Regions from separate parts of the Streptomyces sp. WY228 genome, predicted to be linked through region 2. Evidence: predicted binding sites of a transcription regulator. Region 2 holds the regulator's gene; the other holds the start of a gene.
The links. Region 2 encodes HrcA, which represses chaperone genes, less so after heat shock. Its sites were predicted from a motif close to TTNGCACTCNGNNNNNCNGAGTGCNAA; they were not measured.
Positions count from the first base shown of each region.

Region 1: groL (chaperonin GroEL) is a predicted target of HrcA. The motif match lies at 8,847-8,873, and genes of this name have one in related genera.

Region 1 covers NZ_CP079114.1:4,740,410-4,755,847, forward strand. The annotation lists gene KV381_RS20635 (serine/threonine-protein kinase) at 1-237, shown strand, start outside; gene KV381_RS20640 (GntR family transcriptional regulator) at 260-664, opposite strand; gene KV381_RS20645 (ABC transporter permease) at 711-1,685, opposite strand; gene KV381_RS20650 (ABC transporter ATP-binding protein) at 1,682-2,626, opposite strand; gene otsB (trehalose-phosphatase) at 2,829-3,680, shown strand; gene KV381_RS20660 (trehalose-6-phosphate synthase) at 3,700-5,091, opposite strand; gene KV381_RS20665 (glucosyl-3-phosphoglycerate synthase) at 5,156-6,106, opposite strand; SAM riboswitch class I at 6,260-6,387, shown strand; gene thrC (threonine synthase) at 6,406-7,701, shown strand; gene KV381_RS20675 (MoaD/ThiS family protein) at 7,737-8,015, shown strand; gene KV381_RS20680 (cold-shock protein) at 8,461-8,667, shown strand; gene groL (chaperonin GroEL) at 9,036-10,658, shown strand; gene KV381_RS20690 (hypothetical protein) at 10,885-11,364, shown strand; gene KV381_RS20695 (keywimysin-related RiPP) at 11,920-12,042, shown strand; gene KV381_RS20700 (asparagine synthase-related protein) at 12,093-14,183, shown strand; gene KV381_RS20705 (lasso peptide biosynthesis PqqD family chaperone) at 14,180-14,431, shown strand; gene KV381_RS20710 (lasso peptide biosynthesis B2 protein) at 14,428-14,937, shown strand; gene KV381_RS20715 (ABC transporter ATP-binding protein) at 14,867-15,438, shown strand, end outside.
Region 2 covers NZ_CP079114.1:2,435,546-2,450,983, forward strand. The annotation lists gene KV381_RS10575 (ribonuclease Z) at 1-558, opposite strand, end outside; gene KV381_RS10580 (histidine triad nucleotide-binding protein) at 585-944, opposite strand; gene KV381_RS10585 (16S rRNA (uracil(1498)-N(3))-methyltransferase) at 1,013-1,759, opposite strand; gene KV381_RS10590 (nitronate monooxygenase) at 1,756-2,829, opposite strand; gene dnaJ (molecular chaperone DnaJ) at 2,962-4,104, opposite strand; gene hrcA (heat-inducible transcriptional repressor HrcA) at 4,105-5,121, opposite strand; gene KV381_RS10605 (MBL fold metallo-hydrolase) at 5,296-6,024, shown strand; gene KV381_RS10610 (DUF3097 domain-containing protein) at 6,101-6,919, shown strand; gene KV381_RS10615 (ABC transporter substrate-binding protein) at 7,086-9,962, shown strand; gene hemW (radical SAM family heme chaperone HemW) at 9,990-11,231, opposite strand; gene KV381_RS10625 (SMP-30/gluconolactonase/LRE family protein) at 11,393-12,289, shown strand; gene KV381_RS10630 (carboxylesterase family protein) at 12,330-14,072, opposite strand; gene KV381_RS10635 (long-chain fatty acid--CoA ligase) at 14,069-15,438, opposite strand, start outside.

The DNA.
Region 1 (15,438 bases), 2.3 Mb from region 2:
GCGGTGACCCTCATCGCCGACGTACAGGGCTCGGGGCACTGCGAGTACACCGCGAAGCTCGGCTCCGTGGCGGACGGCGGCAACCGGATCAACGTCGGTACCGCCGTGGTGAACAAGGCCCGTTCCGGCAGTATGTGCCGCGACACCGACCCCTCGTTCTTCACCGTCGCCGGGTCCGGCATCCTCCACGACGTCGGACCCGCCCACGGCAGCGGCTACCGCTACAACCGCGCCTGAGCGGCGAGGAAGCCCGGGCCCGTCAGTCCGGTGCCTCGCCCGGGTACGCGTTCTCGAACGCTGCGTGGAACAGGGCCGTGACGTCCTGGCCGGTGAGGCCTTCGGTACGGGCCTGGGCCAGCCAGTCGGCGAGCGCGGCGCGCAGCGGTGAGTCGGGGCCGGACTGGGGCTGCGCCAGAGTGCGGGTGATGAACGTGCCCGCACCCTGGCGGACCTCGGCGAGGCCCATGCGTTCCAGTTCGCGGTAGGCCTTGAGGGTCGTGTTGGGGTTGACCTTCGTGGTCGCGGCGACCTGGGCCGCGGTGGGCAGCCGGTCGCCCTCCTCCAGCGCGCCCATCCGCAGTGCCTGCTCGACCTGCCGGACGATCTGGAGATAGGTCGCCACTCCACTGCGCCGGTCGATGCGGAACACGACCACGGACTTCACCTTCCGCTCGATTGCCGACACTTTACGTAGGGGAACCGGGGCGTGCTCACAGCGGGCGGCGCGAGACCCGCCACAGGGTGAACGCCGTGAGCAGGGCAGTCCCGGCGAGCAGGAGGCCCGCCGCGGTCCACTGCATCGACGCCATCTGGCCGAAGTCGAGGTACTCGATGACGTTGTTGACGATGCCGTGGTCCTTGATGCACGCGTTCTGCGCCTTCTCGGTCGCCTCGGCGCAGGTGCCCCAGCCGTACAGGGTGCCGTCCGCGCTGCCGACCCAGCGGTCCACCTCGTACGCCTCGTCGAAGCGGGCGGGCAGCTCGGCGTCCAGCGGGTACGTGAACATCTTCGGGGAGCCGAGCCGTACGCGTACCTCGTCCCAGACGAACATGGTGGTGATCGCGGTGAAGAGGAACGTGCCCACCATCGCCGGGAGCATCCGGCGCACCACGGCGCCGATGGTGATGCCCGCCGCGGTGAAGAAGAGGAGGAACGCGGGCAGGACGGGGCCGGTGTTGTCGAAGATCACGCCGGTGATCCACTCGCTGAGGAAGACGGAGCGGTACGGCTTCCACCACCAGGTGAACAGGGCCGAGAGCACCACCCCGGAGATCAGCGCGAGGCCGTAGGCCAGACCCAGCTTGGCGATCAGCCACTGCCGGCGGGTGACGGACTGGGTGGTGACGAGCTGGGCCGTGCCGTTCTCCTGATCGCCCGCGATCAGCGGGGCGCCGATGAAGACGGCGAGGATCAGCGGCAGGCCGTTGATGATGCCGGTGATGTAGTTGTAGCCGCGGTTGTTCTCCATCGGCTGTCCGGCGTCCTTCTCCGGCCAGCCCTTCGCGTCGAGCAGCTGCACCAGTTCATTGCGCTCGTACAGGATCCACAGCGCGGTCAGCAGGGTGAGGCCGAGGACGCAGGCCAGCGCGACCCGGTGCTGGCGTACGACGAGCCACGGCATGCCGCGCAGCAGACGGCGCCCGGAGCTGATCTCGGAGGGCTTCTCGGTGAGGGTGGTGCTCATGCGGCCTGGGTCCCTTCGGCCTCGACGCGGGCGCCCTGGGTGTAGAGGGAGGGCGCGTCCGGGGAGCGGAGATGGGCGAGGAGGACTTCCTCCAAGGAGGGTTCGGCCGTCTCCCAGTCCGCCGGGAGCGGGCCCTTCGGCCGGATCATCGCCTGGAACTGCCGTCCCTGGAGGCGGGTTTCGACGACCGTGTGGTGGTCGAGCTCGGGCGGCAGCGCGCCGTCCCGGGTCACGCCGGTGACCAGGGCGTGGGCCGGGACCAGCGCGTCGGCGTCACCGGCCATCCGGATCCGGCCCTCGGCGACGACCAGCAGGTAGTCGCACATGTCCTCCAGCTCGGTCAGCATGTGCGAGGACATCACCACCGTGGTGCCGCGTTCGACGGCCTCCGCCATCAGCAGGGTGCTCATCTCGTCGCGGGCCAGCGGGTCGAGGTCCGACATCGGCTCGTCCAGGAGCAGCAGGTCGGGCCGCTTGCCGAAGGCCAGCGCGAAGGCCACGCGGGTGCGCTGGCCGCCGGAGAGCGTGCCGACCCGCGCGTCGAAGGGGACATTGCCCGCGCGGACGATCCGCTCCGCCGCCACCGCGTCCCAGCCGGGGTTCAGCTCGGCGCCCATCCGCAGGGTCTCGGCCACGGTGAACCGCTTGAACAGCGGCTTCTCCTGCCCGAGGAACGCGAAGGTGGGCATCACGGCGGGGTCGTCGACCGGTACGCCGAAGATCCGCAGCTCGCCGGTGGTCGGCTGCACCTGCCGGGTCGCCAGCCCGAGCAGGGTGCTCTTGCCGGCTCCGTTCGGGCCGACCAGACCGCAGATGCGGCCGGCCGGGATCCGGAAGGAGCAGTCGCGCAGCGCCCAGCCGCGCCGGTAGCGCTTGCCCAGGCCGCGGGCCTCCAGCGCCCAGCTGCCGGACGTCGCGTTCGGGGTGCTCGTGTGTGCCACGCGCCTCACCTCGGTTCCGTGAATCCGTGATCGTGATTCCATGAATCAATTAATGGAATCATGGAGTCGTGAGGGAATGACTGTCAAGTGAGGCAGGCCGGGGAGGGAGGGGGCGGGAAGAGGGGAGGTGGGTTTGCCGGGGTGGCGCCCCGGTCGCGGCCGAACCCGGCGGCAGTGGCCCCGTACCCGTTAGGCTCGCCCCATGGGCAGCCACCCGGAAAGTCTTCCGAACCCGACCACCCCGGCCGGCCGCGAGGGGCTCGACGCCGTGCTCGCCCGGCCCGACCGCGCGGTCGTCGCCCTCGACTTCGACGGCACGCTCGCCGACATCGTCCCGGACCCCGAACAGGCCCGCGCCCACCCCGGCACCGTGGCCGCGCTCGCCGCGCTCGCGCCGAAGGTCGCCGCCGTCGCCGTGATCACCGGCCGCCCGGCGGGCGTCGCCGTGCGCTACGGAGGCTTCGCGGGCGTGCCCGGCCTGGAACACCTCGTCGTGCTCGGGCATTACGGGGCCGAGCGCTGGGACGCCGTCACCGGCACCGTCCACGCGCCCGCCCCGCATCCGGGCGTCACCGCCGTGCGCGCCGAACTCCCCGGCGTACTGCACGAGTTCGGTGCGTGGAATGGCACCTGGATCGAGGAGAAGGGCCAGGCCGTCGCCGTGCACACCCGGCGCGCCGAGGACCCGCAGGCGGCCTTCGAGTCGCTGCGCGGACCCCTCGGCGAGCTGGCCGCGCGGCACGGGCTGATCGTCGAACCGGGCCGCCTGGTCCTGGAGTTGCGCCCGCCCGGCATGGACAAGGGCGTCGCGCTCGCCGGGTTCGTCGCCGAGCTGGACGCGGAGTCCGTGATCTACGCGGGCGACGACCTCGGGGACCTCGCCGCGTTCGCCGCGGTGGAGAAGCTGCGCAGCGAGGGCCCGGACGGCATCCCCGGTCTCCTGGTGTGCAGCGGCAGCACCGAGGTGCCCGAACTGGCCGAGCGCGCCGACCTGTCGGTGCCGGGACCGGCCGCCGTCGTCGCGTTCCTGGCGGCCCTGGCCGAGCGGATCTGAGCCGGGCCAGGACCTCGGCTCACCCCTCCCGCAGCGCCTCCAGCTGGTCCAGGAACCACTGCTGCGGCGGGAGCGCGGTCGCCGCCTCCGCGAGCCGCTTCGTGCGGCCCGACCGCTCGTCCCCGCTCATCGTCAGCGCCTCGTGCAGGGCCTCCGCCGTGCCCGTCACGTCGTACGGGTTCACCACGATCGCGTCCTCGCCCAGCTCCTCGTACGCCCCCGCCTCCCGCGACAGCACCAGCGCGCAGCCGTGGTCGGAGACGACGGGGACCTCCTTGGCGACCAGGTTCATGCCGTCGCGGATCGGGTTGACCAGCGCCACGTCCGCCAGGCGGTACGCGGCCAGCGAGCGGGCGAAGTCGTCCTTGACGTGGAGGACCACCGGGGTCCAGCTCTCCGTGCCGTACGCCGCGTTGATCTCCGTGGCCAGGGTCTGCACCGCCGCCGTGTAGTCCCGGTAGACGGCGAGGTCCTGCCGGGAGGGGTAGGCGAAGGCGATGTGGACGACGCGCTCGCGCCACTCGGGGCGGGTGTCCAGCAGCGTGCGGTAGGCGTGCAGGCCGCGCACGATGTTCTTGGACAGCTCGGTGCGGTCCACCCGGACGATCGTCTTCCTGCCCTCGCCCACCTGCTCGCGCAGCGCCGCCATCCGCTCGTCCACGTCCGCCTCGTGCGAGCGCCGGCGCAGGAAGTCCGCGTCGGCCCCGAGGCCGTGCACCCCGACCCTGGTCCGGCCCGTGCCGCCGAGGATCTCCGTACAGCAGCCGATGAACGCGTCCGCCCAGCGACGGGTCAGGAACGCGGCCCGGTCCGCGCCGAGGATGCCGCGCAGCAGCTGCTCGGCGATGTCGTCGGGCAGCAGCCGGAAGTAGTCCACCGGGGCCCACGGGGTGTGCGAGAAGTGGCCGATCCGCAGGTCCGGGCGCAGTTCGCGGAGCATGCCGGGGACCAGGGCCAGGTGGTAGTCCTGGACCAGGACCGCCGCCCCCGGCCCCGCCTCCTCCGCCAGCGCCTCCGCGAAGGCCCGGTTGTACGTCTCGTACGCCGCCCACTGCCGCCGGAACTCCGTGTCGAAGACCGGCTCGACGGGGGTCTGGTACAGCAGGTGGTGGACGAACCACAGCACCGAGTTCGCGATGCCGTTGTACGCGTCGGCGTGCACCTCGGCGTCGATGTCGAGCATCCGCACGCCCTCCTCGCCGACCCCGCGGCGCACCGCCTCGCGGTCCCCGTCGCCGAGGGCCGCGCAGACCCACAGCTTGTCGTCGACGGCGCTCAGCCCGGAGACGAGACCGCCGCCGCCGCGCTTGGAGTCCAGCGTCCCGTCCTCGCCGAGCGTGTACGTGACCGGGCCGCGGTTGGACGCGACGAGGACCTGGGCGTTCGAGGAAGACGTGTGCTCGGAGACCATGTAGCGGAACCTAGCCCGTTCGGGAAGCCGCCAAACGCCTCGGAGGGGCACGCGCCCCGCCCGCTCACGCCGCGTGGCGCTCCGCGTACTCCGCGATCTCCCGCATCGGCGGCCGCTCCTCCGTGTCCACCGCATGGGTGCGCGGCACGAAGCCGTCCTCGCCGCGTTCGAACTGGGTCAGCGCGGGCCGCACCAGATGGCCACGGGAGAGCCGCAGCTGCGCCGTGCGGTAGATCGCCGCCGCCATCCGGCCCAGCGCCTGCCCGTCCTGGTGGCGGTGGATGCGTACGCCGACGTCGACCTGGCCCAGCGCGTCCAGGCCCACCGTGTGCAGGGCGTCCACCAGCAGGCCCAGCTCCACTCCGTAACCGACCGGGAACGGCAGCCGCTCCAGCAGGGACCGCCGCACCGCGTACTCGCCGCCCAGCGGCTGTACGAATCCGGCCAGCTGCGGCCAGTGCAGATTGAGCAGCGGCCGTGCCACCAGTTCGGTGACCCGGCCGCCCTGACCTGCCCTGTCGCCGAGCGGACGGTCGTACATCGCCTTGACGAACTGGACCGTGGGGTCGGTGAGCAGCGGGCCGATCGTGCCCGAGACGAAGTCCGCCGAGAAGTCCTTGAGGTCGGCGTCCACGAAGCAGACGATCTCGCCGCTGGTCACCAGGAGCGACCGCCACAGCACCTCGCCCTTGCCGGGCAGGGCCGGGATCCGGGGCAGGATCGCGTCCCGGTGGACCACCCGCGCGCCCGCCGCCCGGGCCACGGCGGCGGTGGCGTCGGTGGAGCCGGAGTCGATCACCACGAGCTCGTCGACCAGCCGGACCTTCTCCATCAGCTCCCGGCGGATCGTCGCCACGATCGCGCCGACCGTGGCCTCCTCGTTCAGCGCGGGCAGGACCACGCTCACCGACGTACGGCGCGGATCGGCGTCCCGGGCGTCGGTGAGCCGGTTCAGCGGGCGGTCGCCGGACGACCAGGAACGCCTGGTCAGCCAGCGTTCCACCTCTTCGAGCACGGTCGGCACTCCCTGTGTGTGATCCATCTCGCGGTTCGGACGACTATCTCAACGGTCCGATGCTTCGGTTACAGTCTTGAACAACGCGTATGGCCGTCGCATGTCGGGGTCGGACCGCACATAAACGCCTGGATCGAAGATCCAGCGCCATAGAGCTCATCCAGAGGGACTGAGGGAACGGCCCGTTGAAGTCCCGGCAACCCTCCTGCCGACCGCGAGGTCACGGTGGGGAAGGTGCCAATTCCGTCTTGTGGCGAAATGCGTCGCAAGGAAGATGAGGAGAAAGGGCCTCCGCCATCATGGCTGTTCAGACCGTTGCAGGTAATGCCACCACCGCCCCCGTGGACCTCGGTCCCGCCGCGGCGCTTTCCTGCCGCGAGTGCGGCGAGCGTTTCGAGCTCGGCCCCCTTTTCGCCTGTGCGTCCTGTTTCGGACCGCTGGAAGTGGCCTACGACCTGCCCACCGGCTCCCCGGAGGAGCTGCGGAAGCGCATCGAGGCCGGTCCGGACAACATCTGGCGCTACGCACCGCTGCTGCCGGTGCCCTCCGATGTCGCGGAGAAGCCCAACATCAACCCCGGCTTCACCAAGCTGGTCAAGGCCGACAACCTCGCCCGTGAGCTGGGCGTCACCGGTGGCCTGTACGTCAAGGACGACTCCGGCAACCCGACGCACTCCTTCAAGGACCGCGTCGTCGCGATCGCCGTCGAGGCCGCCCGCGCCTTCGGTTTCACCACCCTCTCCTGCTCCTCCACGGGCAACCTGGCCGGAGCCGTCGGCGCCGCCGCCGCCCGCGCCGGACTGCGCTCCTGCGTGTTCATCCCGCACGACCTGGAGCAGGGCAAGGTCGTCATGGCCGCGGTGTACGGCGGTGAACTGGTCGGCATCGAGGGCAACTACGACGACGTCAACCGCTTCTGCTCGGAGCTCATCGGCGACCCGCTCGGCGAGGGCTGGGGCTTCGTCAACGTCAACCTCCGCCCGTACTACGGCGAGGGCTCCAAGACGCTGGCGTACGAGATCTGCGAGCAGCTCGGCTGGCGGCTGCCCGACCAGATCGTCATCCCGATCGCGTCCGGTTCCCAGCTCACGAAGATCGACAAGGGGCTCCAGGAGCTGATCAAGCTCGGACTCGTCGAGGACCGGCCGTACAAGATCTTCGGCGCCCAGGCCGAGGGCTGCTCCCCGGTCTCCGCCGCCTTCAAGGCCGGTCACGACGTCGTACGGCCCCAGAAGCCGAACACCATCGCCAAGTCGCTGGCCATCGGCAACCCGGCCGACGGCCCGTACGTCCTGGACATCGCCCGCCGCACCGGCGGTGCGGTGGAGGACGTCACCGACGAGCAGGTCGTCGATGCGATCAAGCTGCTGGCCCGCACCGAGGGCATCTTCGGCGAGACGGCGGGCGGGGTGACGCTCGGCGTGACGAAGAAGCTCATCGAGGCCGGCGTCATCGACCCGACGCTCACCACCGTCGTCGTCAACACCGGCGACGGCCTGAAGACGCTCGACGCGGTCTCCGCCACCTCGCAGGCCACGGCCACCATCAAGCCGAGCCTGGACGCCTTCCGCGCCGCGGGCCTCGGCACCGCCTGACGACCACCCCGTACCGAAGGAAGAAGGGCACCACCATGAGCGTCAAGGTCCGCATCCCCACCATCCTCCGTACGTACACGGGCGGCCAGGCCGAGGTCCCGGCGGAGGGCGCGAAGCTCTCCGAGGTCATCGAGTCCCTGGAGAAGGACCACCCGGGCATCGCCGCCCGCGTCCTGGACGACCAGGGCAAGCTGCGCCGCTTCGTGAACGTGTACGTCAACGACGACGACGTGCGCTTCGAGGGCGGCCTGGACGCGGCCACGCCGGACGGCGCCGGCGTCTCGATCATCCCCGCGGTCGCCGGCGGTTGCTGAACCGCCCCGGGCCGCTCCACGGCGGCCCCCACCGCACCTCTGAGTGACCACGATTGCCCCCTCCGCGAGAGAAGCGGAGGGGGCAATTCTGCATGGTTGAGCACGGTACAGTTGGGGAAGCCCCATCCGCTGCCCGTGCCGCCCGCATATGAGAATGCGCCCGGCCCCGATAAGAAGCAGCCAAAGTGCGTGAACCTCTTGCGGCATAAGTGCCCTTTGCCTGGCCCGACTTGCCCGTAAATCTCAGCAAACCCGCATATTCGCGTGTTCTTCCGCGCCCAGATTTCTCGTCCGATTGACCTGTTGCAGAGGGCAGTTGGGCGGATACATTCGGCCGCGGTCGACGCGCTGCGGCGCCGCACACCCTCTCCTGTCGGAGGGTGAGTTCCGACCCGGGTCCGCGAAGTGCGGTCCCGTGCAAGGGCCAGTAATAGGGGAGTTAGGCATGGCTCAGGGCACCGTCAAGTGGTTCAACGCGGAGAAGGGGTACGGCTTCATCGCGGTCGACGGTGGTGCGGATGTTTTCGTCCACTACAGCGCGATCCAGATGGACGGGTACCGCACCCTCGAAGAGGGTCAGCGAGTTGAATTCGAGATCTCGCAGGGCCAGAAGGGGCCCCAGGCCGACATGGTCAAGCTCGCCGTCGGCTGAGCTCGGCGCGGTCGTCCGACGACACCACTCACGCCCGTAGGGCCCGAACCCCGGATCAGGGGGATCGGGCCCTACGCGCGTCCGGTGGCCCGGTCCGGCGATCCGGTCCGGTGACCGGTCGCGGGGGCGCGCCGACGTCCGCATCCGACGCCGCCGCTGTCCACATCCGACGAGGGACGCTTGCACTCGCAGGGGTCGAGTGCTAATCATTGGCGTTAGCACTCTCCAGGTGAGAGTGACAGAACTTGGACCGGGCCGGTGAGGCCCGCAGGCGCGGTGGGGCAAGGAACCACCACGCACGCTGGCCGTCCGTCGCGGGCGCCTCTCGGTCCGGAGAAATCCACCCCTGTCCGGGAGGACCACTTCACATGGCCAAGATCATCGCGTTCGACGAGGAGGCACGGCGCGGTCTCGAGCGCGGGATGAACCAGCTCGCCGACGCCGTCAAGGTCACCCTCGGCCCCAAGGGCCGTAACGTCGTCCTCGAGAAGAAGTGGGGCGCGCCCACGATCACCAACGATGGTGTTTCCATCGCCAAGGAGATCGAGCTCGAGGACCCGTACGAGAAGATCGGTGCGGAGCTGGTCAAGGAGGTCGCCAAGAAGACGGACGACGTCGCCGGCGACGGTACGACCACCGCCACCGTTCTGGCTCAGGCTCTCGTCCGCGAGGGTCTGCGCAACGTCGCCGCAGGCGCCAACCCGATGGCCCTCAAGCGCGGCATCGAGAAGGCCGTCGAGGCCGTCTCCGCCGCTCTGCTGGAGCAGGCCAAGGACGTGGAGACCAAGGAGCAGATCGCTTCGACCGCCTCCATCTCCGCCGCCGACACCGAGATCGGCGCCAAGATCGCCGAGGCGATGGACAAGGTCGGCAAGGAAGGCGTCATCACCGTCGAGGAGTCCCAGACCTTCGGTCTGGAGCTGGAGCTCACCGAGGGTATGCGCTTCGACAAGGGCTACATCTCGGCGTACTTCGCCACCGACATGGAGCGTATGGAGGCGTCGCTCGACGACCCGTACATCCTGATCGTCAACTCGAAGATCGGCAGCGTCAAGGACCTGATCCCGCTGCTGGAGAAGGTCATGCAGTCGGGCAAGCCGCTGCTGATCATCGCCGAGGACGTCGAGGGCGAGGCGCTCTCCACCCTGGTCGTCAACAAGATCAAGGGCACGTTCAAGTCCGTCGCCGTCAAGGCCCCGGGCTTCGGCGACCGCCGCAAGGCCATGCTCGCGGACATCGCCATCCTCACCGGTGGCACCGTGATCTCCGAGGAGGTCGGTCTCAAGCTGGAGAACGCCGGCCTGGACCTGCTCGGCCGCGCCCGCAAGGTCGTCATCACCAAGGACGAGACGACGATCGTCGACGGCGCCGGTGACAGTGACCAGGTTCAGGGTCGCGTCAACCAGATCCGTGCCGAGATCGAGAACTCCGACTCGGACTACGACCGCGAGAAGCTCCAGGAGCGCCTCGCGAAGCTGGCCGGCGGCGTGGCCGTCATCAAGGCCGGCGCCGCCACCGAGGTGGAGCTCAAGGAGCGCAAGCACCGCATCGAGGACGCGGTGCGCAACGCCAAGGCCGCCGTCGAGGAGGGCATCGTCGCCGGTGGTGGCGTGGCTCTGCTCCAGGCCTCGGCCGTCTTCGAGAAGCTCGACCTCACGGGCGACGAGGCGACCGGCGCCAACGCCGTGAAGCTCGCGCTGGAGGCCCCGCTCAAGCAGATCGCCGTCAACGGTGGTCTCGAGGGTGGCGTCGTCGTGGAGAAGGTCCGCAACCTGCCGATCGGTCACGGCCTCAACGCCGCGACCGGCGAGTACGTCGACATGATCGCCGAGGGCATTCTCGACCCGGCGAAGGTCACGCGCTCCGCCCTGCAGAACGCCGCGTCCATCGCCGCGCTCTTCCTCACCACCGAGGCCGTCATCGCCGACAAGCCCGAGAAGGCCGGCGCGGCCGCTCCGGGCGGCATGCCGGGCGGTGACATGGACTTCTGATCAGCCACGGAGGCTCCGGCCTCCCCGCCTGATCCGAAGTTCCGCGTACGTCCCCGTACGTGCGCAGTACGTCCGCAGTACGTCCCACAGGGGCGGTATCTCCTTCACGGAGGTGCCGCCCCTGTGGCGTTCCCGGCCGCACTGGAACAATGCGGCCGGGGGGCCGGTGGACCGGTCGTCGCGACAACGGGGGACGGGACGGGGACGGGGACGGGGACGGGACGGGATGGCCAAGGATTGGAAGGGGGCCTCGTTAGTGCTGGGCGGGGCCGCGCTGTTCGTGCTGGGGCTGTTCGTCGTGGTGACCGGGGCGGGGCTCTCCGGCGCCCTCGGCATGCGGGTCGAGACCTTCGGCCGGATCGACTGCGACGACACGCGGACGAAGAAGGGGCAGACCGTCTGGCACTGCTTCGGCGAGAGCCCGGTCCAGCAGCGCGCCAACGAGGCGGAGCGCGAACGGGTGGCCCGGGAGGCGCTGCGCGCCCATGTGGACGGCGTGCCGCGGCCGGCGGAGACCGGGCGCACCAGGATCCTCTTCGCCGACCACGACGGCCGTACGGACCCCGAGACCATCACCGCGACCCAGGTGTTCGACGGCGGACGGTGGTACGCCCACTCCTCGATGGTCGTCGGCTACGGCATGATCCCGCTGCTGCTGGGCGCGGGAGCGGCGGCCTGGGGCGGCTACCGGCTGCGCGGACGGTAGGTCGGGTCCGGCGGGTCCGGCGGGTCCAACGGGCACACTCCGGGCCTGTGGCCGAATGCGTACTTGTCGTGCCCGGTGCCGTGCTGCACCGCGCGTTCCTCCGTTTTCGGCGATGTCGGTGGCGCGCCGGCGACCCGTGAGGTACGGCCGGTGCGCGGGCTGCCGGGCCCTCGCCCGCCATGGTTCCCGCGTTCCGCCGCACGCCGCCGGCTCTCTTGGCAGCTCACTGCCCGGTCCGGCCGACGCGTACAGCCATTGGTCCAGTCCACTACCTCGCCGCGCTCCGGTGCTGTGCGACTGCACATGCCGACCGGTCGGTGCCCCGCGGTGCCCCGCGGTGCCGTGGAGAGGCCGGGAGCGGCCCTGCGTGCCGGCCCCGGTCCTCGCGCTATCCAGCCAACTTCGCACGGTAAGTCGGAATCATGCGTACCGGATCGGCAGCGGGACATGATGGCTCTGGTGTTCACGTGGTGAACACCAGCCGCACGAATAACTTCAGTTATGCAGCTGCCAGTTGGGCATAACGGTCGTCAACCGCACAGAAGGGAAGGTGTCATGAAGCAGCAGAAGAAGGCTTACGTGAAGCCGTCGCTGTTCAAGCAGGGCGACTTTTCGAAGAAGACCGCCGGTTACTTCTACGGCTCGTACAAGGAGTACTGGGTCCGCCGCATCATCTGATCCGGCCCCCGGTTTCCCGCGCGTCGTACGAGAACTTCCGGAAGGTGAACATGCCCGGCCAACTGCGTGACTACTTCGTCGTCCTGCCGGACAGCGTGGCGGGAGCGGCGGTGGCCGGGCGACTTCCTCCGGGGGCGGGCGGGGGGACGGTGGTCGCCCACGCATCCGGGCGGCCCTGGGTCCTCGCCCGCCCGCTGGTCCGCCGGGTGAGCCACCTCCGCCGGGGCGACGACGCCCTCGTGCTCATCGGCCCGGACCGGGTCTCCGACGCCGTGCTCTCCGGTCTCCTGGAAGGCGCCCGCGACCGGGCGGGCCTGGAACGCCGCCTCGCCCGTCTGCCCGGCCTCCACCATGTGATCGCCCGGCTCTCCGGGCAGACCTGGATCCGGGGCACCGCCTCCGGGCTGCGCCGGATCTACCACGCCCGGCACCCGGAGGCCGGAACCATCGCCTCCGACCGCCCCGCCGTCCTCGCCCGCCTGATCGGCGCACCCCTGGACGACGGCGCACTGGCCCTGCGCATGCTCGACTTCCTGCCGCACCCCCTGAGCCGCCGCGTCGTGTGGCGCGGCGTGCACGAGACCGGCGCCGGGTACGGCCTGGCCCTGCCCGCCGCAGCACCGGGCACGGCCGCCGTCCCCGGCCCCACGGAGCACCGCTGGTGGGAGCCGCCACCCGCCGAACTCCCGCTGGCCGACGGGGCGCAGGCGCTCGGCGACGCCATCGCCGCCTCCGTACGGGCCCATGTCGGCGGCCTGGACCGGATCAGCTGCGAGCTGTCCGGCGGCATGGACTCCACGGCCCTCACCTTCGCCGCCCGCGCGACCGGCCCCGCCGAACTCGCCCTGCTCACCGTCGCCGCGCGCGACCGCTACAGCGAGGACGAGACGTGGGCGCGCAGAGCGGTGGAGGCGGCACGAGAAGGAGGTGTTGGGGCGCGAGGGGGCGAGGCGGCGCGAGGCGGCGAGGCGACGCGGAGTGGCGGGGCGGCGCGAGGTGCTGGCGGGAACCGAGACAGTAACGCGGCGCGTACGCGCGATGCGGGGCGGAAGGGTGGCGACGTCACCGGCCTGGAGCACCACATCATCCCCGCCGACGACGCCCCCTACTTCTACGCCGAGCTCGCCGCCACCGCAGCCGAGTTGAACGACGAGCCGCTCCCCGTGGCCCCCGGCCGGGCCCGCGCGCACCTGCTCCTGAGCCGCGCCCACGCCACCGGCTCGCGCTACCACCTCACCGGCTACGGCGGAGACGAACTCTTCCTCGGCCTGCCCCACGCCTACCAGGACCTCTTCCACGGCAACCCGCTCACTGCCTGGAACCACCTCAGCGGCCTGCGCCACCAGCTCGGCTGGCCGTTCCTGCCGACGCTGAAGGCCCTGCTGAACCGCTCCACGTTCCCCCGCTGGCTCGCCGGCGCGATCACCGCCGAACCCCAGCCGGTCACCCGTACGCCGCTGCTCTCCTGGGGCGTACGGCAGTCGCTGCGCCCCTGGTTCACGGAGCACGCCAACGCCCTGATCGCCGAGGAGTTCCGGGCCGCCGCCGAGCGCGCCGAGCCGATCGACCCGTGGCGCGGCCGGCACGTCGACATCGACGCCGTACGGATGGGGGCCCGGCACTTCCAGGCGATGGAGGACATCGGCATGACGATCGGGCTGCCGGTCGCCGCGCCCTTCTACGACGACCGGGTCCTGGAGGCGACCCTCGCCGTACGCCTGGCGGAGCGCATCAGCCCGTGGCGCTACAAACCGCTGCTCGTCGAGGCGATGCGCGGGGTGGTCCCGGACGCGCTGCTGGCCCGCACGACGAAGGACCACATGTCCTCCGACGAACACCAGGGGCTGCGTCAACACGCGTCGGAACTGGCCGACTTGTGGACCGGCTCCCGGCTCGCCGAGCACGGCCTGGTCGACTCCCGCCACCTGCTCCGGCTCGCCGCCGAACCCTTCTCTCCGGTCCTGGTCGAGCACTCCGTCAGCTCCACCGTGGCCGGCGAGACCTGGCTCCGCACCGCCGAGAACGCCTGGCCGACGCCGACGCCGACGCCGACGCCGACGCCGACGCCGACGCCGACACCGGCACAGTCGCCGTCACTGCCACCCCACCGCACCTCCACGACCAGCGAGGCAACCCTGTGAAGCTCAGAAAAGGCATCGCCGTCACGACCACCGAGTACGGCGGCGTCCTCCTCGACGAAAAGGACGGCAGCTACTGGCAGTTGAACGACACCAGCATCATCGTCGTCGACACCCTCGCCGCCGGACACACCCCCGACATCGCCGTGGAGCGGATCCTCGCCGCGTTCGACGTCGAGCGCGCCGAGGCGGAGTCGGATGTCGCGGAACTGACCCGGCAGCTCGTCGACGCGAAGATCCTGCGCCCATGACCACCGAGATGACGATGCCGCGCCGGGGCGCGGGAGCGGGCGGGGTGCGGCTGCGCACGGCCATCGTCGCCGCGTTCGTCCTGGCCCGCCTGAAGCCCGGACGGCTGCGCCGGGTATTGGCCAGATGCGCCCGGGACGCGCGCCCGGCCTCGTACGCGGAGACGATGGAGGTGCTGGAGGCGGTCGTCGCCACCAGCCGCCGCTGCGCGAGCCGTTACGGCTGCCTGCCCCGCTCGGTGGCCGTCGCCCTGGCCTGCCGGATGTCCGGCGTCTGGCCCGACTGGTGCGCCGGGGTGCGGTCCGCCCCACCGTTCGCCCCGCATGCTTGGCTGCAGGCGGAGGGCCGTACGGTCGGGGAACAGGCGGAACCGGCGGATCTGCGTCCCTTGATGGTGGTGACGGCGGCGGCGGTCACGGCAGGCGGAGGGGTACGGGATGAGCGCGGTGTCGGGGACGGCGGGGGCGGAAGCGAGAGCCGGGGCGGAGGCGGCCGGCAGCGGGCCTGAGGACGCGGGGACACCGGCGGCGGGGCCCGCCGGTGAGCCGGTGGGGCCCGGGCAGACCGCCGGTGTGCCGGTGGGGCCCGGGCAGCCCACCGAGGAGGCGGCAGAGCCCGAGCAGCCCACCGAGGAGGCGGCAGAGCCCGAGCGGCCCACTGGGGAGGCGGCAGAGCCCGAGCGGCCCACTGGGGAGGCGGCAGAGCCCGAGCGGCCCACTGGGGAGGCGGCAGGGCCCGAGCGGCCCACCGGGGAGGCGGTAGGGCCCGAGCGGCCCACCGGGGAGGCGGCGGCCCCCGAGGCGCCGGCCGGTGGGTCCCCCGCGGATACCACCGGGAACCCCGCCCAGGGCAAGTCCGGCCCGTCCCCCCTCCGCCTCCTCCTTGCCCGCGTCCGCCCGCACCGGGGCGTACTGATCCGCGCGGGCCTGCTCTCGCTCACCGGCTCCGCGGCCGGCCTGGCGATGCCCCTGATGGCGAAGTACGCCGTCGACGCGTTCGCCGCCGACCG
Region 2 (15,438 bases):
GACGCCGCCGAGCGCGCCTTCGCGCTGGAGGCGGCCGACGTCCGGTCCGGCGATGCCGTGCTCCTTGAGGAGGGCGGGCAGCATGCGCCGGGTGTCGGGCTCGGTGAGGCGGTAGCCGTACGACTCGACGGGGTGCGAGAGCTTGTGGCTGTCCAGGGTGTACGAGGCCGTGGTGGCGAGGACCCCGCCGGTTCCGGCGACCGGGGCCTCGGCCAGCTCGACGGTCTCGCGGTAGGCCGTGGCGTACCGCAGCCGGTCGAAGAAGTGCTGCCCGCTCGCCGGGTAGTGCGCGGTCACCGGGTGCGGCACCTGGTCGAGGTTGATCCGCTGGATCACCCCGGCGAGCCCGAGGGAGTGGTCGCCGTGGAAGTGGGTGATGCAGATCCGGTCGATGTCGTGCGCGGCGACCCCGGCCCGCAGCATCTGGCGCTGGGTGCCCTCGCCGGGGTCGAAGAGGATGCCCTCGCCGTCCCAGCGCAGCAGATAGCCGTTGTGGTTGCGGTGCCGGGTGGGGACCTGGCTGGCGGTGCCGAGCACCACCAACTCGCGTACGGACATGGGGAGGGGCTCCTGCCGGGCGGGTGTTATCCGGGCGGCCACTGGAGGCCGCGGCCGCCCAGGACGTGGGCGTGCGCGTGGAAGACCGTCTGGCCGGCGCCGGAGCCCGTGTTGAGGATGATCCGGTAGCCGGTGGAGTCGATCTTCTCGTCGGCGGCGACCGCTCCGGCCTCGGTCAGCACGTCCGCGGCGATCGTCGGTTCGGCGGCGGCGAGGGAGGCGGCGTCCGGGTAGTGGACCTTGGGGATGACCAGGACGTGGGTCGGGGCCTGCGGGTTGATGTCGCGGAAGGCGACGGTGGTCGCGCTCTCGCGGACGATGGTCGCCGGGATGTCTCCCGAGACGATCTTGCAGAACAGGCAGTCGGTCTGCGGCTCTCCCGCCATGGCCGGGCCTCCTCGCTCGCTGGTGATCCGTGGTGATCAGTACAGGGGCATGCTATCGCCGGGCCCGTTCATCCCCAGCGCCCCGTGCGTCCCAGCAGCAGCGCGGTCGCGGCGGTCCCGGCGGTGGAGGTGCGCAGTACGCTGCGGCCGAGGCGGTACGGGCGGGCGCCCGCCTCGGCGAAGGCGGCCAGTTCCTGCGGGGAGACGCCGCCCTCGGGGCCGACGACGAGCACGATCGTGCCGGTGGCGGGGAGTCCGGCGGTGGCGAGCGGGGTGCTGTCGTGGTCGCGGTCCTCGTGCAGGACGCCCGCGAAGTCGGCTCCGGCGAGCAGGGCGGCGACCTGCTTGGTCGTCATGGCGTCGGCCACCTCGGGGAAGCGCACCCGGCGGGACTGCTTGCCCGCCTCGCGTGCCGTGCTGCGCCACTTGGTCAGGGCCTTGGCGCCCCGGTCGCCCTTCCACTGGGTGATGCAGCGGGCCGCCTGCCAGGGCACGATCGCGTCGACGCCGGTCTCGGTCATCGTCTCCACGGCCAGCTCGCCCCGGTCGCCCTTGGGGAGCGCCTGGACGACGGTGATCCGGGGCATGGGCTCCGGCTCCTCCTGGACGCCCGCGTGGAGCGTCACGGTGAGGCGGTCCTTGCCCTCGGCGGCCCGGACGACGCCGTCCGCCCAGTGGCCGAGGCCGTCGGTGAGGACGACGTCCTCGCCCGGCTGGAGCCGCTTGACGGAGACGGCGTGCCGTCCTTCGGGGCCGTCCAGGACGAACTCCGGCCCGGTGGGCATCCGTTCGACGACGAAGACCGGTGCGGTCACCGGGGGCTCCTCATGCTCAGGGCCGACCGGGCGGCCTCCAGTTCGGCGGCGAGCAGTTCGATCAGCTCGGCGACGGGCAGTTCGCGGGCCATCCGGTGGCCCTGTCCGGCCCACAGCGCCATGCCCTGGGCGTCGCCCGCCTTGGCGGCGGCCCGGCGCAGCCCGCTGGTGACGTAGTGGACCTGGGGGTAGGCGGCGGGGGCGTACGGGCCGTGTTCGCGGACGAAGCGGTTGACCAGGCCGCGGGCGGGCCGCCCGGAGAAGGCGCGGGTCAGCTCGGTGCGGACGAACAGCGGGTTGGTGAGGGCCTGCTTGTGCAGCGGGTGCGCGCCGGACTCGGGGCAGATCAGGAAGGCGGTGCCGAGCTGGGCGGCGTCCGCGCCGGCCGCGAGGACGGCGGCGATCTGGGAGCCGCGCATCAGGCCGCCGGTGGCGACGATCGGGATCTGCACGGTCTCGCGGACCTGGGCGAGGAGGGAGAGCAGTCCGGTGCCGGTCTGGTCGAGCTGCGGGTCGTCACGGTGGGTGGACTGGTGGCCGCCCGCTTCGACGCCCTGGACGCAGACGGTGTCGGCGCCCGCCCACTGGGCGCCCTGGGCCTCCTCGGCCGAGGTGACCGTGACGACGGTGTGCGTGCCGACGCGGGCGAAGGCGTCGAGGATGTCGCGGGTGGGGCAGCCGAAGGTGAAGGAGACCACCGGGACCGGGTCCTCCAGCAGGATCGCGACCTTGGCCTCGTAGCCGTCGTCGCCGCTGCTGTCCGGGTCACCGAGCGGGGTCTCGTACCAGGTGGCCTCGCCGGCGAGCTGGTGGCGGTAGACCTCGACGGCGCTGGGGTCGGCGAGGGCGGGCTGCGGCATGAAGAGGTTGACGCCGAACGGTCCGCCGGTGAGCCGGCGCAGCTGTTTGATCTCGTTGTACATCCCGTCCGCCGTCTTGTACCCGGCGGCCAGGAATCCGAGCCCGCCGGCTTCGGCGACGGCGGCGGCGAGCTGAGGTCCGGACGCGCCGCCCGCCATGGGGGCCTGCACGATCGGATACCGGCAGAGATCGGTCAACTCGGAGGACATGAGCGCATCGTGCCACGTTCCGTGCACGGGGCCGAATCAGCCAGCCTGCGGCCTGACCGGTTCTCCCGCCCTACGCCGCACCGCCCGCCGGTAGGGAACCGGCGGGCGGTGCGGTGAAAGGCAGAAAGCGGTTCAGCGGCCGTTGAACGCGTCCTTCAGACGGGAGAAGAGGCCCTGCTGACCTGGCTGGAATTGGCCCAAGGGCCGTTCCTCGCCGCGGAGCTTGGAGAGCTCGCGCAGCAGCCGTTCCTGCTCGGGGTCGAGCTTGGAGGGGGTCATCACCTCGACGTGCACGATGAGGTCGCCCCGGCCGCCGCCGCGCAGATGCGTGATCCCGCGCCCGTGCAGGGGAACGGACTGGCCGGACTGGGTGCCGGGCCGGATGTCGATCTCCTCCAGGCCGTCCAGCGTCTCCAGCGGGCACTTGGTGCCGAGGGCCGCGGCCGTCATGGGGATGGTGACCGTGCAGTGCAGATCGTCGCCGCGCCGCTGGAAGACGGCGTGCGGCAGCTCGTGGATCTCCACGTACAGATCGCCGGGCGGGCCGCCGCCGGGGCCGACCTCGCCCTCTCCGGCGAGCTGGATACGGGTGCCGTTGTCGACGCCCGCCGGGATCTTGACCGTGAGCGTGCGCCGCGAGCGGATGCGGCCGTCGCCGGCGCACTCCGGGCAGGGGGTGGGCACGACCGTGCCGAAGCCCTGGCACTGCGGGCAGGGCCGCGAGGTCATGACCTGGCCGAGGAAGGACCGGGTGACCTGCGAGACCTCGCCGCGGCCGCGACACATGTCACAGGTCTGGGCGGAGGTGCCGGGGGCCGCGCCCTCGCCGCTGCACGTGTTGCAGACGACGGCCGTGTCGACCTGGATGTCCTTGGTGGTGCCGAAGGCCGCCTCGTTGAGGTCGATCTCCAGCCGGATCATGGCGTCCTGGCCGCGCCGGGTGCGCGAGCGGGGCCCGCGCTGCGCGGCGTTGCCGAAGAACGCGTCCATGATGTCGGAGAAGTTGCCGAAGCCGCCGGCTCCGAAACCGCCCGCGCCACCGCCGCCTCCGCCGTTCGCGGAGAGCGGGTCGCCGCCGAGGTCGTAGACCTGCTTCTTCTGCGGGTCCGAGAGCACCTCGTAAGCGGCGTTGATCTCCTTGAACCGCTCCTGGGTCTTCGGGTCCGGGTTGACATCCGGGTGCAGCTCGCGGGCGAGCCGACGGAATGCCTTCTTGATCTCGTCCTGAGATGCGTCGCGGCGCACGCCGAGTACGGCGTAGTAGTCCGTGGCCACTTACGACTCCGCCAGGATCTGTCCGACGTAACGTGCCACTGCGCGTACCGCTCCCATCGTTCCGGGGTAGTCCATGCGGGTCGGTCCGACCACGCCGAGTTTGGCGACTGCCTCGTCGCCCGAACCGTAGCCGACCGCGACGACGGACGTGGAGTTGAGCCCCTCGTGGGCGTTCTCGTGCCCGATCCGTACGGTCATGCCGGAGTCCGTGGCCTCACCGAGCAGCTTCAGCAGGACGACCTGTTCCTCCAGTGCTTCCAGCACCGGCCGGATCATCACCGGGAAGTCGTGTCCGAAGCGGGTGAGGTTGGAGGTGCCGCCGATCATAAGCCGCTCCTCCGTCTCCTCGACCAGGGTTTCGAGGAGGGTGGAAAGGACGGTGGAGACCGTCCCCCGGTCCTCGCTGTCGAAGGATTCCGGCAGTTCCTGCACCAAGCGCGGGACATCCGCGAAGCGGCGTCCGACGACCCGGCTGTTGAGCCGGGCCCGCAGATCCGCGAGCGATGCCTCGCCGAACGGCGCAGGGCAGTCGATCATACGCTGTTCGACCCGGCCGGTGTCCGTGATCAGGACGAGCATCAGCCGGGCGGGCGCGAGCGACAGCAGCTCCACGTGCCGCACCGTCGAGCGGGTCAGCGAGGGGTACTGCACGACGGCGACCTGCCGGGTCAGCTGCGCGAGCAGCCGCACCGTCCGGCCGACCACGTCGTCGAGGTCGACCGCGCCGTCGAGGAAGTTCTGGATGGCCCGGCGCTCGGGCGAGGACAGCGGCTTGACGCCCGCGAGCTTGTCGACGAAGAGGCGGTACCCCTTGTCGGTGGGAATGCGCCCCGCGCTCGTGTGCGGCTGGGCGATGAAGCCCTCGTCCTCCAGCACCGCCATGTCGTTGCGGACGGTGGCCGGGGAGACCCCCAGCCGGTGCCGCTCGGTGAGCGCCTTGGAGCCGACGGGCTCCTCGGTGCCGACATAGTCCTGGACGATGGCGCGCAGCACTTCGAGTCTGCGTTCGCTGAGCATCGCGCACACCTCCAGCTGTGTTTCTCCGGATCTCTCCGGTGTCCGGCTGGCACTCGGTACGTACGAGTGCCAGCGATCCCGTCGTCAGTGTACGGGGGTGGGGTGGGGCCGGGGCAAGGGCGACCGGCCGCCCCACCACGGGACCGCGCAGGTCGCTGCCGATAGCGTCCTGGTATGGACGTCGCTTGGGAAGACTTCGGCTGGGAGCGGTTGGGCAACGGTGTCGGCCGGCGGCGGCTCCCGGGCTGGGACGCCACCGTCGCGCTGGTCGCCGGTGCGCAGGGGGTGCTGCTGTACGACACCGGCTCGACGCTGCGCGAGGGCGTCGAGCTGCGCCGGCAGGCCGAGGCGCTGCTCGGCCGCAGGGTGACGCATATCGCACTGAGCCACCCCCATTTCGACCATGTACTGGGCACGGCGGCGTTCGCCGGGGTGCGGGTGTACGGCTCGGCGGGGCTGGCCGCCCTGCTGCGGGACGGAGAGCAGGGGCTGTACGGCGACGCGGTGCGCCACGGCGTGCCCGAGGACGAGGCGGCCCGGTCGGCGGACACGCTGGTGGTCCCGCACCACGAGGTGGACGGGGAGCAGGTGCTCGATCTGGGCGGCGGCCGCCGGGTGCTGCTGGCCGATCTGGGCCCCGCCCACAGCGGCCATGACCTCGCGGTGCTGGTGCCGGGCTCGGACGGTGGGCCTCCGGTGGTGCTCTGCGGCGATCTGGTCGAGGAGTCGGGCGATCCGCAGGCGGGCCCGGACGCGGTGCCCGCGCGCTGGCCGGCCGCGCTGGAGCGGCTGCTGGAGCTGGGCGGCGAGGACGCGCTGTACGTACCGGGGCACGGGGCGGTGGTGGACGCGGCGTTCGTCCGGAAGCAACGGGCGGCGCTGGCGGAGCGGTTCGCGGTGTGAGGATCCCCGCGGTGGCGTGCGGATCTTCGTGGCGGCGTGAGGTTCTTCACGGCGGCGGGCCGATTATCGTCGGGCCATGCGCAGCTACCAGCCGGACCTGACCCCGCCGTGGAAGCGGTCCGCCCCCGTGCCCGAGGTGCCCGCCGAACCCGATCTGGTCGTGGAGGAGGTCGCCACCGGCTTCTGCGGGGCGGTGATCCGCTGCGAGAAGACGGCGCAGGGTCCGACGGTGACCCTGGAGGACCGGTTCGGCAAGCACCGGGTGTTCCCGATGGAGCCGCGCGGCTTCCTGCTGGAGGGCAAGGTCGTCACGCTGGTGCGCCCGGGCCCCGGCGGCCCCGTGCGCACCACCCGTACGGCTTCCGGTTCGGTGGCGGTGCCCGGGGCGCGGGCCCGGGTGGCGCGGGCCGGGCGGATCTATGTGGAGGGCCGGCACGACGCGGAGCTGGTGGAGCGGGTGTGGGGCGACGACCTGCGGATCGAGGGCGTGGTCGTGGAGTACCTGGAGGGTGTCGACGACCTGCCGGCGATCGTCGGGGAGTTCGGGCCGGGGCCGGACGCCCGGCTGGGGGTGCTGGTGGACCATCTGGTGCCCGGCTCCAAGGAGTCCCGGATCGCCGATCGGGTGACCGGCGACCATGTGCTGGTGGTGGGGCATCCGTACATCGACGTGTGGGAGGCGGTGAAGCCGTCCTCGGTGGGGATCGACGCCTGGCCGGTGGTGCCGAGGGGGCAGGACTGGAAGACGGGTGTGTGCCGGGCGCTGGGGTGGCCGGAGAACACCGGGGCGGCCTGGCAGCACATTCTGTCGAAGGTCCGCAGCTACAAGGACCTGGAGCCCCAACTCCTGGGCCGGGTAGAGGAATTGATCGATTTCGTCACCCTTCCGGACTGATGTCCCCGGGCTGAGGCCCGTCCGTCCCGGACGATCATGTGCCGATCCCTGGGAATGCCTGCGCCCCACACGCACCATCGGTTAGTGAGAGGGAAGAACGGGCAGGCGGTTCACGGACCGACGGTTCGAGGGAGCCGCGGGGTCCACGGGGGAAGGACACGGGGCGATGGCGCGCGAGGTCTGGCGGGACAGTGCGGACAACGAGGCGGCCTCGGCCGTCTTCCATCTGATGCAGCAGCTGATCGACCGGTACCGGGTCAACCGGCCGGTGATGCCGCTCGTGGTGGCCCAGGCGGCGGACGCCGCGGCCGGACCGGAGATCGACGCCCGCGTGGAGCGGGTCGTCCACCAGGTGCACCGGGCCAACGAGTTGCGCCGGGTGCCGGTGCGGCTGCTGGACGGCGAGGGCGCCACTCCGTACGAGGCGGCGCTCGACATGGTGCGCACGCTCTCCGAGAAGCCCTGGGAGACCCGCGAGAACACCCAGTACAAGACCTTCTCCTTTCCCCGCTCCCGGCTGCTCGGGGCGATCGAGCAGGCCACCGCGACGGTGGTCGAGCAGTCGCACGGCAACACCTCCGAGGTGCGCGAGGAAAGGATTCTGGAGCAGCTGAGCCGGCTGCGCTGGCGGTCCGGCCGGCCGCGCCGGGGCAGCCGGTGGGAGTCGCTGCGGGAGTCGGTGCGGCCCGAGACGTTCGTCGGCGCGCTCTTCATCGCGCTGCTCAGCGTGCTGCTCGGCGAGATCGACTGGCTGCTGACGGCCCTGGTGGCGGCCGTCGCGCTGCTCGGGCTCGCCGTGGTGGGCCTGGCGAGCCGGGCCGCGCCGCCGCTGCTGTGGCTGCGCCGGGCCAGCCGCTGGTTCGCCACCACCTCGTCGCTGGCCGCGTCCAGCACCGGCTATCCGTCGGACGGCTGGTCGTGGTTCTCGCCTAGCGGTTCCTGGCGGGTGATCCGGGCGCGGGCGGCGGCGGTGGCGGAGCGGGTGGCGGACGCGGGGGCGGGCGACGAGTACGCGCGCCAGTTCCATCTGGAGCTGCGGGTGCAGGCGCTGCTGGAGGACCTGCGGCACAACTACCGCCCGCACTCCCTGGACTGGCGGCGCGGCAAGCGCACGGTCCCGCCGGTGGTGTTCCTGCCCCGGGCCACCCAGGACAACGGCGGCATCCTGCTGATCAACGCGATCAACAACGTACGGTCGCGGCGCAGCGAGGTCGATCCGCTGCTGCTGCTCGCCTCGCTGCCGGCCTCCGAGATCATGCGGCACACCCCGCCGCTGCCCCCGGAGCGGCCGGGTCCGGGGGCGCCGAGCGGTTCCTCCGGGGCCCGGGCCCGCTACGAACGGTGGGTCGACGATCTGAGCCTGGGCCAGTCGCCGGTGGCCGCGGCGACGCTGGCGTGGGTGCTGCTGCTGCCGCTGTCGACGGAGAAGCTGACGCACGAGCACGCGCACGCGCAGCTGGTCACCCACCGGGTGCGGCGGACCTGGGCGTGGTGGGTGATGTCGCGGGCGAGCATCGCGGTGGTCGTCGTGGGCTCGCTGCTGGGGGCGTTCCTGTGGGCCGGGCACTGGCGCGATACGTACTGCCACGGTCCGCTGACCGACCGGAACACGGACGCGATCTGGGCCGGTGAGGGGGACGACCGGGAGTGCGTGGGGGTGGCGACCGCGCCCGAGGTGCTCTTCGCGCGGGGCAACGACCTGGAGCTGAACGGGGCGGGCAAGGGCATCACCTTCGAGCGGATCGAGCAGGAGATACGCGCCGAGAACGCCGACATCGCACCGGGCGACGCGTATGTGACGGTCGTGTACGCCGGTCCGCTGACCGCCACGGGCAAGGACCGGGAGGCGACCCGCAAGGGCCTGGAGGAGCTGACCGGCGTCTACCTCCAGCAGCGGGCGGTGAACAAGACCGTGGGCCGGTCGGTGAAGCTGCGGGTGCTGACCGCCAACGGCGGCGAGGACATGCTGCGGCAGCTCACCGCCGTACGGAAGATCATCGAGGTGGCCCGGCGGGATCCGTCGGTGGTCGGGGTGGTCGGCCTGGGCCGCAACACCTACGAGAGCGACGACGCGACGCGGCTGCTGCGCGATGCGGGGCTGCCGCTGGTGAACACGACGAACTCCAGCGGCGACCTGCCCCGCCGGTTCCCCAACTACTTCGGCCTCGCGGCGACGGACGAGGAGCAGACGTACGCGCTGGGGCTGGTCGCCCGGCAGGTCGCGAAGGAGCTGGACCGCCCGCACGCGATCGTGCTGTCGCGCGGGGACCACAACGGCGACCTGGACCGGTACACCGCCGAGCAGCGGGCCGCGGGCAAGGAGATGCTGCGGACGTCGGGCTTCTCGCTGGGCCGGGACGTGAGCTACGACCTCGCGGGCGGGGCGAGCCTGAACGCCCCGCTGACCACCATCTGCCAGGCCGAGCGGGTGCCGGACGCGCTGTACTTCGCGGGGCGGGTCGAGGACGTGCCCACACTGATGGCGGGCCTGTCGGGCACCACCGGGTGCTCGGACCGGCGGATGACGGTGTTCACCGGGGACGATCTGACGAAGGGCACCTTCGACGACAGCACGTCGATCGCGGCCAACGTCACGCTCTACCACAGCTCCCTCGCCCCGCTGGACCGCGGAAAGAACCTCGGCTTCTACGGCGACGCGTACCGCACGCTGCGGGCGCTGCACCCGGAGGGGGAGGTCGCCGCACTGGTCTCGGGGCGTCCGGCGTACGAGGACGAGCTGTTCGCCAGCGGGCAGACCGTCATCTCCTACAGCGCGACGGCCGCGCTGTACGACGCCGCGGCCCGCGGCGACCAGCGCCGGAGCGCGGCGGAGACCTGGGCGACGCTGCACACGGTGGACCTCAACAACATGCCCACGGGGACGATCTCGTTCAGCCGGGCGAAGTCCTCGGTCTCGGACAACGTGCACGGTCTCAACATCGTCAAGGTGGTCCGGCCGGGGCCGAGCGCCGAGCGGACCCTGGTGTGCGGCAAGCCGGCCGGGGTCGCGCCGCCGCTGACGGCGAAGGACTGCAAGCCGTGAGCGTGCCCGTGAAGTCTTCTCCGGGTGTCAGTCGACCAGGTCGCGGACGACGGCGTCGGCGAGGAGCCGCCCGCGCAGGGTGAGGACCGCGCGGCCCTTCCCGTACGGTTCCGGGTCCAGCAGGCCGTCGGTCAGGGCGCGGCGGGAGGCGGCGAGGCCGTCGGGTTTCAGGAGGTCGAGCGGGCAGCCCTCGCGCAGCCGCAGCTCCAGCAGGATCCGCTCGACCCGGCGGTCCTCGTCGGCGAGAATCTCGCGGCCCGCGCCGGGCGAGCGGCCCTCGGAGAGCGCCTGGGCGTACGCGCCGGGGTGCTTCACGTTCCACCAGCGCACACCGCCGACGTGGCTGTGCGCCCCGGGGCCCGCGCCCCACCAGTCGGCGCCGCGCCAGTACAGCTCGTTGTGGAGGCAGCGGCCGGCCTCGGTGGTGGCCCAGTTGGAGACCTCGTACCAGTCGAAACCGGCGGCGGCGAAGGCCTCGTCCGCGATGAGATAGCGGTCGGCGTGCGCGTCGTCGTCGGTCATCGGGATCTCGCCGCGCCGGATGCGGCGGGCGAGCTGGGTGCCCTCCTCGACGATCAGGGCGTACGCGGAGACATGGTCGGGGCCCGCGCCGATCGCGGCGTCCAGGGTGGCCCGCCAGTCGTCGTCGGACTCGCCGGGGGTGCCGTAGATCAGGTCCAGGTTGACGTGGTCGAAGCCCGCCGCGCGCGCCTCGGCGACGCAGGCCTCGGGGCGGCCGGGGGTGTGGGTGCGGTCGAGGATCTTCAGGACGTGCTGCTTGGCGCTCTGCATGCCGAAGGAGACCCGGTTGAAGCCGCCCTCGCGCAGGGCTTCGAGGTAGGCCGGATCGACGGACTCCGGATTGGCCTCGGTGGTGATCTCGGCGTCCTCGGCGAGCCCGAACTCCTCCCTGATCGATGCCAGCATCCGTACGAGGTCGGCGGCGGGCAGCAGGGTGGGCGTGCCGCCGCCGACGAAGACCGTACGGACCGGGCGCGGGTCGTCGCCGAGGACCTTGCGGGCCTGGCGGACCTCCTCGATCAGATGGGCGGCGTAGTTGTCGCGGGAGGCCAGCGCTCCGCCGGAGCCGCGCAGCTCGGTGGCGGTGTAGGTGTTGAAGTCGCAGTAGCCGCAGCGGGTGGCGCAGTACGGCACGTGCAGATAGAAGCCGAGCGGGCGGTCGGCTGCGCCTTCCAGGGCATGGTGGGGCAGCGCCCCGTGGTCGGGCACGGGCTCACCATCGGGCAGTACGGAAGGCATACCGTCCATTGTCGCTCGCCGCCGGAGCTTCCCGGACCGGGCCGGGCCGGGGCCTCCTGCCGAGGGTCCGGGCCCGGCGGCGTGCTGTTGGTCGGATTCGTTCGTGGGAGCCGGTGAACGATGGGCGATCGCCCATGGCCCGCACGCCGCCTTTCGGCGAGAGTGCGGACATGACGGACACCGGATGGACCCCGATCGGCGCCCCGGGCGCGTTCTACGAGTGCCCCCGCTGGCACGAGGGCGTGTGGTGGGTGTCCGACTTCTACGCCGACCGCATCGTGACCGTGGCCGGGGACGGCCGGACGATCACCGTCCTCGGCCTGGACGGCGACCACCCCGGCGGCCTCGGCTGGCTGCCCGGCGGGGCGCTCCTCTTCGTCGCGATGCGGGGGCGGAAGGTCATGCGGCGCGAACCGGACGGCAGCCTCGTCGTGCACGCCCATCTGGCCCCGTACGGCGAGGGCCCGGCCAACGACATGCTCGTCCTGCCGGACGGAACCGCCTTCGTGGGCTGCTTCGGCTTCGACCTGAACGCCGGCGAGCACCCTCGTACCGCCGCGCTGCTCCGCGTCCTGCCCGACGGAACGGTACGGGTCGCCGCCGAGGAGCTCGTCTTCCCCAACGCGGCCGTCCTCACCGACCACGGCAGGACCCTGGTCGTCGGGGAGACCTTCGCCGCCCGCCACACCGCTTTCACCCTCACGCCCGACGGCCTGCTCACCGAGCGCCGCACCTGGGCTCAGGTCGCTCCCTCGCCGGCCCTGGCCCCGACCGGCCGGATGATCGCGGAGCTCCGGTACGCGCCCGACGGGTGCGCCGTCGACGGCTCGGGCGACCTGTGGGTCGCCGACGCCCTCCACGGGCGTGTCGTCAGGGTCCGGGAGGGCGAGGGAATCGTCGAACAGCTCGACCTGCCCGACGGGCTCGGCGCCTTCGCCTGCGGCCTCGGCGGCGACGACGGCCGGACACTCCTCGTCTGCGCGGCGCCCGACTTCGACCCCCGCGCCCGGGCCGCCGCCCGCGACTCCGTCCTGCTGACCACGCGCGTCCGCGTACCGGCGGCCTGAACGGCGACCGCCGCCGGGTGTCTCCCGGCGGCGGTCGCCGTCACCGCTCCCCGTCGTCGGTGAGGGTGGCGGCCACGGCTTCCCCGAAGGCCCGGGAGCCCGCCGCGGTGGGGTGGAGCGGGAAGCCGTCGCGCAGGGAGAGGGCGCTCTGGATGTACCGGTCCTCCTGGGGTGCGCACGCGTCGTGGCCCGCGCCGATCCCCGCCGTGTCGGTGTAGAGCGCCCCGTGGCGGGCCGCCGCCTCGCGCAGGACGGTGCCGAGCCGGTCGATCCGGGCCTGGATGTAGTCGGCGTCGCGGCCCCAGTACGGCTGGGCGGGGACGGGTGCGGGTGGGAGGGGTGTGCGGGACTCAGCCCCACATGCGCAGTTCCTCGTTCCGCGGAGCGTGGACGGTACGGGGGCGTCGGCTCCGAAGGTCCGCACGGGCCGGGTGCCGTTCCAGGCTTCCCAGCCGGGGTCCCCGTGGGTGGCGAAGGCGGTCCACGCGGTGTGCATGGCCACGGCGAGGTCGCGCGGTGCCGCGTCACCGGCGAGGAGGCGGCTGTCCTCGGTGTGCAGCGTGTCGAAGACGAAGCCGATCTCCAGGGCGTGGCAGGCGCCGAGCCGCCCCACCGGCGAGGGCCACGCGAACTCGTAGACGTAGGTGCGGCCCGGTCGGCCGGTCCGGGCGTCGGCGAGCCGGTTGACCGGGGCCCTGAGCATCCGGTCGGTGGCCATGGCTCCGAGGATCTCGCCGGGCGGCGCGTCCGGCCGGGCGGCCCGGTAGATGCCCGGGGCCCGCAAGGGGGCCCGGTTCCTCAGTGTGGCGGCCCACAGGGCGCCGCGCCCGATCCGGTCGGCGAGGCCGCTGGGCACGAACCACAGCCGGTGCTCGTGGGTGTTGCTGCCCAGGAGGAGATCGATGCCGTCGGTGGCGCCCGCCGCGAACGCGTCGGCGGGCGCGGTGGGAAGGACGTCGCCGTCGATGACGGGGTGGAAGCCACGGCTGCCGGTCAGGGGGTTGCCGCCGGAGGTCGCGGTGCGCTGCGCGGCGAGCAGCCGTGCGGGATCGATGCGGGCGAAGGCCGCGGCGGTGGCATCGACGCCGAGGTGCCCGGCCATGGCCCCGGTGGTGCGCGACGCCCGGGCGGGCGGCAGTGCGGTGGGGGCTCCGCTCTGGAGGACGGCCCGGTGGAACAGCCCGGTGGCGTGGGGGCTCGTCAGCAGAGCGGCGATGCTGGTGGCCCCCGCGGACTCGCCGAAGACCGTGACGTTGCCGGGGTCGCCGCCGAAGGCACGGATGTTGTCGCGGACCCAGGCCAGCGCGGCGAGCTGGTCGCGCAGTCCGAGGTTGGCGGGGGCGTCGGGGAAGACGCCGAAGCCCTCGATGCCGAGCCGGTAGTTGAGGGAGACCAGCACCACCCCGTCGCGGGCGAAGGCCCTTCCGTCGTAGACGGGGACGGCGGAGGAACCGTTGCGCAGCGATCCGCCGTGGATCCACACCATGACGGCCCGCTGCCCCTCGTCCGGGGCAGGCGTCCAGACGTTGAGGTTGAGGCAGGCGTCGCCGGGGATGTCGGGGTCGGGCAGGAGTGCGTCCAGCGGGGCCGCGTAGGGGTTCTTGGGGGCGGTGGGCCCGAACGCGGTCGCGTCGCGGACCCCCTGCCACTCCGGGGCGGGTACGGGTGCCCGGAAGCGGAGGGGACCGACGGGCGCGGCCGCGTACGGTATGCCTCGAAAGACGGTGACGCCGTCCTCGGCCGAGCCGCGGACCGTGCCGGAACGGGTGTCGACGAGAGTCATGCGCACGTCTCCCGGAGCTCCCGCTTGAGGACCTTGCCGCTGGGGCCGAGCGGCAGCGAGCCGAGCACGCGCACGATCCGGGGGTACTTGTGCCGCCCGAGGCGCTCCCTGGCCCACTCGACGAGTTCGTCGGGGTGCAGCCGCGCCCCGGGGCGTGCGACCACGGCGGCGCAGATCTCCTCCCCCCTGACCTCGTCGGGCAGCCCCACCACGCTGACCTGCGCGATGCCGGGGTGGCGGGCCAGCGTCTCCTCGACCTCGCGGGGGTAGACGTTGAACCCGCCGCGGATGATCAGATCCTTCTTGCGGTCGACGATGGTCAGGAAGCCGTCCTGATCCCTGACCCCGAGGTCGCCGGTCCGGAACCAGCCGTCGACCAGGGCCTCCGCGGTGGCCCGCGGGTTGTCGAGATACCCGGCGAAGACGTTGTGGCCGCGCAGGACGACCTCGCCCCGCTCGCCGTCGGCCAGGGGAACGACGCGGTCCTCGATCCTCGGGTCGGCGACGGCCGCCTCGACGCCCGGAATGGGGCGGCCCACCGTCCCCGTCCGCCGTTCCTCGGGCCGGTTGAACGTGGCGGCGGGGGACGTCTCGGTCAGCCCGTAGCCCTCCAGGATCACTGTGCCGAAGGCGTCCTCGAAGCGTTCGAGGAGCGCGACCGGGAGGGCGGCGCCGCCGGAGACCGCCAAGCGCAGACCGGCGGGACGGGGGCCGTCCGCCCCGGACGCCTCGGCGAGCGCGTGGTACATCGTCGGCACCCCCATGAACACCGTCACGGCCTCGCGGGCCATCAGCGCGAGGGCGTCGGGGCCGGTGAAGCGGGCGGTCAGGACCAGGGACGCGCCGGCGCTGAGGGCGGCGTTCATGGCGCAGGACTGGCCGAAGCTGTGGAACAGCGGCAGACAGCCGAGGACGACGTCGTCGGGCGTGAGCGCGAACAGGTCCTGGGCGCACACGGTGGCGTTGCGGACCAGGTTCGCGTGGGTGAGCAGGGCTCCCTTGGGCCGCCCGGTGGTGCCGCTGGTGTAGAGGATGACCGCGGTGTCGTCCGGGTCGCGCGGCTCGGGCCCGTCGAGAGCCTGCCCGCCGCAGTCGACGGGCAGGACCCTGACACCGGCCCCGGAGGCGGCCGCCTCGGCGACCACGGTCAGCGCCCCGGCCGCGATCACGGCCCGGCAGCCGCTGTGGCGCAGCACGTAGGCGACCTCGTCGGCCACGAGCAGGCCGTGCACGGGCACCGCGGTGGCTCCGGCGGCGAGCACGGCGTAGTAGGCGCGTGGAAAGTCCGCGGAGTTGGGCAGCAGCAGGGCGACCCGGTCGCCGGTCCTCACCCCGTCGGCGCGGAGCCGGGCCGCGAGCCGCAGGA